Linked DNA regions of Actinocatenispora thailandica. The protein of the gene in region 2 interacts with the protein of the main gene of each other region in a pairwise test. Links are inferred from orthologs where the notes say so. Each region holds a gene or a part of one and is shown on either strand. Other genes may lie near its edges.

Region 1 (3,962 bases), 2.9 Mb from region 2 along the record:
GCGCTCCCGGCCGGCGGTGTTCGGTCGCCCCGGGTTCGCGCCCGCTCATCAGCCCTCGGCCGATCCGATGGAGGGTGCGCACCAGCAGGCGGCGATCGAGCTGCGCCGGTTGCGCGCGCTCGGCCCGGCCGACGACCGGCGGACCGCACTGGCCGACCTGGGTACCAGGCTCGCCGCGCTGGTCGACGGCCTGCCGGACCGCACCACCGGCCGCGCCGAGCTGGCCGCGCTGGCGGCCGACCTGCGGGCCTGCGACGGCGACGAACCGCCGCGCGGCACCGACCTGGACGAGCTGTGGCAGCGGGCGGTCGACCTGCTCGCCGCGTTCGTCGGGGAGCGGCCCGCGCCGCGCCGGTCCGGCCGGCGCCAGCGCCGCGGAGACGGTTCCGACCGCCGCGACTCCTTCTGGCGCTGACCCCTCGGGCGGACCCGGCCGCTCCGGGCTACCGGCGCGGTGTGCAGGGTGCTCGCGGCCACGGCCAACGTCGACCGGGCCGCTCCGGGCTGCTGGCGCCGACCCGGCCGGGGCGGCTGTTCCGTGCCGGTGCGGTGGCTTCGGGTGGCGGCCCGGACCGGCCCGGGCGTCCCCGGCCGGTTCGGCCCGGGCCGGGCCGACGCGTCGCCGATGGGTGGTATGGCCAGGTGGCCGCGCACGTCGCCGGCAGAGCGACCGATAGCATCGAACGGGTCCGGCCGAGTCGTCGGTCCGGCGTCCCGCAGCCTTCTTGACGAGGAGTCATCGTGCCCGCAGCGACCGCCGCCCAGGGGAGTGCGACCGCCTCCGTCCTCGTGCCGGCCGGTACGACGGCGGCCGAGGCGATCGGCGCGGCCGGGCTGCCGACGTCCGGCCCGACCGCGATCGTGGTGGTGCGCGCCGACGGCGCGTTGAAGGACCTGGAGTGGGTGCCGGCGACCGACACGGTGGTCGAGCCGGTGCCGATGGACTCGCCGGACGGTTTGAACGTGCTGCGCCACTCGGCCGCGCACGTGATGGCGCAGGCGGTGCAGGAGATCTTCCCCGGCACCCTGCTCGGCATCGGCCCGCCGATCGAGAACGGCTTCTACTACGACTTCCTGCCGGAGAAGCCGTTCACCCCGGACGACCTCGCCGCCATCGAGAAGAAGATGGGCGCGATCATCAAGTCGGGGCAGCGGTTCCACCGGCGGCCGATCTCCGACGAGCACGCGCACGCGGAACTCGCGCACGAGAAGTTCAAGCTGGAACTGATCGACCTGAAGGGTTCGGCGGGCGAGGCGGCCGAGGGAGCCAGCGTCGAGGTCGGCGCCGGCGGGCTGACCATGTACGACAACCTCGACGCGAAGACCGGCGACCTGGCCTGGACCGACCTGTGCCGCGGGCCGCACCTGCCGACCACCCGGCTGATCCCGGCGGTCAAGCTGATGCGCAGCGCCGCCGCCTACTGGCGCGGCAGCGAGGCCAACCCGCAGCTGCAGCGCATCTACGGCACCGCGTGGCCGACCCGGGACGAGCTCAAGGCGTACCTGAAGCTGCTGGAGGAGGCCGCCAAGCGCGACCACCGCAAGCTCGGCGCCGAGCTCGACCTGTTCAGCTTCCCGGACGAGATCGGCTCCGGCCTGGCGGTGTTCCATCCCAAGGGCGGCATCATCCGGCGCGAGATGGAGGGCTACTCGCGCACCCGGCACGAGCAGGCCGGGTACGAGTTCGTCAACACGCCGCACATCACCAAGAGCAACCTGTTCGAAACCTCGGGCCACCTGCCGTACTACGCCGACACCATGTACCCGCCGATGCAGCTGGAGGGCGCGGAGTACTACCTGAAGGCGATGAACTGCCCGATGCACAACCTGATCTTCCGGTCCCGGGGCCGGTCGTACCGGGAGCTGCCGCTCCGGCTGTTCGAGTTCGGCACCGTCTACCGGTACGAGAAGTCCGGCGTGGTGCACGGGCTCACGCGGGTGCGCGGCATGACGCAGGACGACTCGCACATCTACTGCACCGCCGAGCAGATGGACGGCGAGCTGCGCACGCTGCTGGCGTTCGTGCTGGATCTGCTGCGCGACTACGGTCTGGACGACTTCTACCTGGAACTGTCCACCCGCGACGACTCGGACAAGTTCATCGGCTCGCCGGAGGACTGGGAGCGGGCCACCGAGGCGCTGCGACTGGCCGCCGAGGAGTCGAAGCTGGAGCTGGTGCCGGATCCGGGCGGCGCGGCGTTCTACGGTCCGAAGATCTCGGTCCAGGTGCGGGACGCGATCGGCCGCAGCTGGCAGATGTCCACCATCCAGGTCGACTTCAACCAGCCCAAGAGGTTCGGCCTGGAGTACCAGGCGGCGGACGGTTCGCGGCAGCAGCCGGTGATGATCCACCGGGCCCTGTTCGGCTCGATCGAACGGTTCTTCGGGGTGCTGACCGAGCACTACGCCGGTGCGTTCCCGGCGTGGCTGGCGCCGGTACAGGTGGTCGGCATCCCGATCCGCGACGACCACGCCGACTACCTGCAGTCCTTCGTGGACCTGCTGCGGGCGCAGGGCATCCGGGCCGAGGTGGACACCGCCGACGACCGGATGCAGAAGAAGATCCGCAACGCCCAGAAGCAGAAGATCCCGTTCATGGCGATCGCCGGCGACGACGACGTGACCGCCGGTACGGTGTCGTTCCGCTACCGGGACGGCTCGCAGCGCAACGGCGTCCCGCTCGACGATGCCGTCGCGCACGTCGTCGAGGTGGTCCGCTCCCGTACCAACGTCGGCCCCTCCGCCGAGGCGGCCGAGGCGGCCGAGGCGGAGTAGTCCCGCCGGGTTTCCTTGCCTGACGCCGGATTTCCTTGTGTACCAAGGAAACCCGGCTCGGCACATCCTGCCGCCCGGTGCCAGGCGGGCGGTCAGCGGCGTTGGCCGAAGAGCAGGATCGCCAGGCAGATCAGCAGCACGACCACGCACCAGCCCAGGTAGGCCAGCCTCACCGCACGTCCTGGACCAGCAGCCCGTCGAGGCGGCAGAAGAAGACTCGGGCCCGTCCCTCCTTGTCGTTCGGGTCGAGCGGCCCCGCGGTCAGGTAACACATTCCCTCGGTGAGTGCCTTTTCCGCGGTGATCACGTGCCACCAGGCGGCGCCCGCCCCGTACACGCCGGCGGCCGGGCTGATGTGCACGAGCTGTCCGGCGCGGGGGAGTCGATCGGGCCGCCGGATAAGGTTCGTCATAGCCGCTCCCTTCGCGAGCGGTCAGGGGCCGGGCGGCGTGGACTGGACGCCACCCGGCCCTGTCGATGGGTTGCCGGCTACGTTAGCTGAACAGATAGGTACTAGTCTAGTGCAGGTTAGGGATGGTTAGCAGTGTACCGGCCAGACATGCAGCATGCCGGGTTGTCATGATCGGCTCATGTCGATCGATCCTGACGCGCCGGAGTACGCCTGGCAGCAGCTCGCGGCGGTGATCGAGGACCGGATCGCCTCCGGGAAGTACACCCGGCGGCTGCCGTCCGAGTCCTCGTTCAGCCAGGAGTTCGGCCTGGCCCGCAACACGGTGCGGCGAGCCATGGAAGATCTCCGCGAGCGGGGCCTGGTCGTCACCATCCCGCAGCGCGGCACTTTCGTGAAACGCGACGCCTAGCAGTTGGACGTCACCGCTGGAGTGCCGGCGGCGGGCGCGGCACGGAGCCATCGCCGATCCTGCGTGTCACTGGCGCTCTTCGGCGGCTCGGGAAGGCTGCTGGTCACCGATTCTTGTCAGGCGGCGGGGGAGCGCCAAGACTCGGCTCGCCAACCGATCCGCCCGGAGCCCGGTTCGTCGGAGGAACAGCCCAGGGCGCCGGTTGCCTGCCTCCGGCCCTGTCGCCCGTACCCGGGCCGCGGCCCCGCCGTACCACCACGACGATGGTGATCACGATGATGGCGAGAAGAGCGAGGATGGCGATCACGATCGCGACGACCAGCGGCCCGCTGGTGCCGGGGCGCCCCGCGGTCGTCGGCGAGTACG
Region 2 (3,509 bases):
CTACTCCACGACCGTGTCGCGGTATGTCTGTCGTCGCGAACCACTCGCGGCGGATTCCCACTGCCGCAACCGGATCGCGGCGAGTTCTTCGAACATGGCGACGGCCGGTGCGACCGTCAGGCGGCGACGCCGCCGTTCCTGCGGAACCGCATCACGCAGCGCGATGCGTTCCGAGGTCAGGCAGCTTCGTCGGACTGCTTGTCGGCAAGGGCCTGAGCGAGCCGCGCCGTCTTCGACAGCGGGGCCTGGAACAGGCTCGCGGCCTTGGACATGCTGCCCTTCATGGCACCAGCCAGCTTGGCGAGGAGCACCTCGCGGGACTCCAGGTCGGCCAGCTTGTTGACGTCGTCCGCGGTGAGGGCCTTGCCCTCGAAGACGCCGCCCTTGATGACCAGCGCGGGGTTGTCCTTCGCGAAGTTGCGCAGCCCCTTGGCCGCGTCGACCACGTCGCCGTTGACGAACGTGACCGCCGTCGGGCCGACGAACAGCGCGTCGAGGCCCTCGACGCCGGCCTCGTTCGCCGCGATCTTCACCAGCGTGTTCTTCGCGACGCGGTAGTGCGCGTCCTCACCCAGGGCGCGCCGCAGGTCGGTGATCTGCGAAACGCTCAGCCCGCGGTACTCGGTGATCACGGTCGCCGAGGCGGCGCGGAACCGGTCCACGATCTCGGTGACCGCAGCGGCCTTGTCCTCGCGTACTGGCTTGGTCCGGCCATGTGTGTCCGCCATGTCCCTCCTCTCATGCATGCTCGGGCCGGTCTCGTCGAAGGCCCGGCAGACACGAGAAACGCCCCGGCGCAGGGCGCACGGGGCGAGGAACCGACTCGGTGTCCGTGACTCCGGCTCCGGGCGGCGCCACGTGGCGCGTGCCGCCCACCGGATCGGATCACCGGCACCGTCGTCATCCGGGAGCCTGGATGACCTGCGGTGTGGATCGCGACCGTCTTCCCTGCGCGGGCCGTCCGCGGTGAGCGGAGCCTTCGACCGCGCTCTCGGCGCGGTGACCAGCGGTCTTCGGTAAAGCCTGTTCAGCCTACTCGATCCCGGGCAGCGCCGGCCAACCGGAGTAGGCGACGCCACACCACAACGAGCAGCGCCGGACGGCCCGCGCGGCCACCGGCCGGATACGCCGGCGGGGCGCGCCGATCGCTCGGCACGCCCCGCCCACGAGTACCGCCCGGATCAGGCGTCCACCTCGTCCTCGGTGAGGTTACGGGTCCGGTTGGTGTCCACCGGGATGCCCGGCCCCATCGTGGTGGAGACGGTGATCTTCTTGAGGTACTTGCCCTTGGCCGACGCCGGCTTCGCCCGCAACACCTCGTCCAGCGCGGCCGCGTAGTTCTCCACCAGCTGACGCTGGTCGAAGCTGGCCTTGCCGATGATCAGGTGCAGGTTCGAGTGCTTGTCGACCCGGAAAGCGATCTTGCCGCCCTTGATGTCCGCCACCGCCTTCGTCACGTCCATGGTGACGGTGCCGGTCTTCGGGTTCGGCATCAGACCGCGCGGGCCCAGGATCCGCGCGATCCGGCCGACCTTGGCCATCTGGTCGGGCGTCGCGATCGCCGCGTCGAAGTCGAGCCAGCCGCCCTGGATGCGGGCGATCAGCTCGTCCGAGCCGACCTCGTCGGCGCCGGCGGCGATGGCCTCGGTGGCCTTGTCGCCGGTGGCGAAGACGATCACACGGGCGGTCTTGCCGGTACCGTGCGGCAGGTTGACGGTGCCGCGCACCATCTGGTCGGCCTTACGCGGGTCGACGCCGAGTCGCATCGCGACCTCGACGGTGGCGTCGAACTTGGTCTTCGACGTGTCCTTCGCAAGCTGCATCGCGTCGAGCGGGCTGTACAGGTTGTCGCCGTCGACCGTGTCGGATGCCTTGCGGTACTGCTTGCCGTGCTGCGCCATGGTGCGTTTCCTCCACGAGTGGTGTGGTGCGTGGTGCGGGGCAGCGCCTGCCCCTCCCACGGTCGTGCTGGGGTGGGCTCTCAGTCCTGGACCGTGATGCCCATCGAACGGGCGGTGCCGGCGATGATCTTCGACGCCTGGTCGAGGTCGTTCGCGTTCAGGTCGGCCATCTTGCGCTCCGCGATCTCACGGACCTGGGCCTGGCTGACCGTACCGACCTTGTCCTTGTGCGGCTCACCGGAGCCCTTGGCCACCCCGGCCGCCTTCAGCAGCAGCTTGGCCGCCGGCGGGGTCTTCAGCACGAACGTGAACGAACGGTCCTCGTACACGCTGATCTCGGCCGGGACGATCTCGCCCCGCTGCGACTCGGTCTGCGCGTTGTACGCCTTGCAGAACTCCATGATGTTCACGCCGTGCTGACCGAGCGCCGGACCGACCGGCGGAGCCGGCGTCGCCTGGCCACCGGGCAGTTCGAGCTTGAACGTGGTGACGAGCTTCTTCTTGGGAGGCATGACCCTGGGCTTTCTCCTACGCGCCCCGCACCGGCTGCCGGCCGGCCCGGGACTGGGCCGCCTCGGCCACGGACGTGTCCTCGGCGGCGCTGGTTTGTTTTCCACACACCGGCACCCGGGCCTGCCCCGGGCGCCGGACGTTTTCGGTTGTGTCACGAGGCCGCGCGGCCCGGGACCGGTGGGCCGCAGCCGCACCGCCCGATTCCACACCACCGCTAGATCTTCGAGACCTGGTTGAAGTTGAGCTCCACCGGGGTCTCCCGGCCGAAGATCGACACCAGCACCTTGAGCTTCTGCTGGTCGGCGTTGATCTCCGAGATGCTGGCCGGCAGCGAGGCGAACGCGCCGTCGATGACCGTGACCGAGTCGCCGACCTCGAAGTCGACCTTGATCTCGGGCTTGGCGCCGGCACCCGCCGCGGCCTCGGCCTTCTCCTCCTTGACCCCCGGCGCCAGCCACTTGATCACCTCGTCGAGGGTGAGCGGCGACGGGTTGTCCGCACGGTCGGTGGCGCCGACGAAGCCGGTGACACCCGGCGTGTTCCGGACGCAGGAGTACGACTCCGGGATCAGGTCCATCCGAACCAGGATGTAGCCGGGGAAGACCTTGCTCTGGACGTTCTGCCGCTTGCCGTTCTTGACCTCGACCTCTTCCCGGGTCGGCACCTCGACCTGGAAGATGTACTCCTCCATGTCCAGGCTCTGGATCCGGCTCTCCAGGTTGGTCTTGACCTTGTTCTCGTACCCGGCGTAGGAGTGCACGACGTACCAGTAGCCGGGTGCGTGCCGCAGCGCCTGGCGCAGCTCGGTCACCGGATCGACCTCGGCGGCCTCTTCGTCGGCGGAGTCGGCCAGCTCGGCGTCGACCTGCGGCTCGGTGTCCGCTGCCGCCGCACCGGCCTGCTCGGCGTCGGCCCGCTCGGCGTCGGCCGGTTCGGTGTCCGCCGGCTGCTCGGCGCCGGCCTGCTCGGCGTCGGCCTGCTCGGCGTCGGCCGGCTGGGCGCTGGCCGCGTCGGCCGCGGTCGGCTCGCCCGTCGGCTCGACGGCGGTGGCCACGGCGCCGGTACCGGCCTGCTCGGCGGCGCCGTCCCCGGCCG

The links.
Region 1: the proteins of rplA (region 2) and thrS interact in binary tests that used the Escherichia coli proteins (3 or more experiments, as listed by UniProt). The link is inferred for Actinocatenispora thailandica from one-to-one orthologs.

Annotation. Positions count from the first base shown.
Region 1 is NZ_AP023355.1:3,051,536-3,055,497, forward strand. Bases 363-3,258 are described here. They hold thrS (threonine--tRNA ligase), read left to right. Parts: upstream 363-741; coding sequence 742-2,775; downstream 2,776-3,258. Other genes in these bases: Athai_RS34115 (VIT domain-containing protein), read left to right, coding at 363-415; Athai_RS13500 (hypothetical protein), read right to left, coding at 2,945-3,187. Also shown: more of Athai_RS34115, read left to right, coding at 1-362; Athai_RS13505 (winged helix-turn-helix domain-containing protein), read left to right, coding at 3,366-3,596; Athai_RS13510 (S8 family serine peptidase), read right to left, coding at 3,700-3,962. UniProt on the Escherichia coli protein: Catalyzes the attachment of threonine to tRNA(Thr) in a two-step reaction: L-threonine is first activated by ATP to form Thr-AMP and then transferred to the acceptor end of tRNA(Thr). The rate-limiting step is amino acid activation in the presence of tRNA.
Region 2 is NZ_AP023355.1:5,964,519-5,968,027, forward strand. Bases 42-2,909 are described here. They hold rplA (50S ribosomal protein L1), read right to left. Parts: upstream 1,902-2,909; coding sequence 1,182-1,901; downstream 42-1,181. Other genes in these bases: rplJ (50S ribosomal protein L10), read right to left, coding at 177-728; rplK (50S ribosomal protein L11), read right to left, coding at 1,982-2,413; nusG (transcription termination/antitermination protein NusG), read right to left, coding at 2,629-2,909. In the rest of the region: more of nusG, read right to left, coding at 2,910-3,468. UniProt on the Escherichia coli protein: One of the primary rRNA binding proteins, it binds very close to the 3'-end of the 23S rRNA. Forms part of the L1 stalk. It is often not seen in high-resolution crystal structures, but can be seen in cryo_EM and 3D reconstruction models.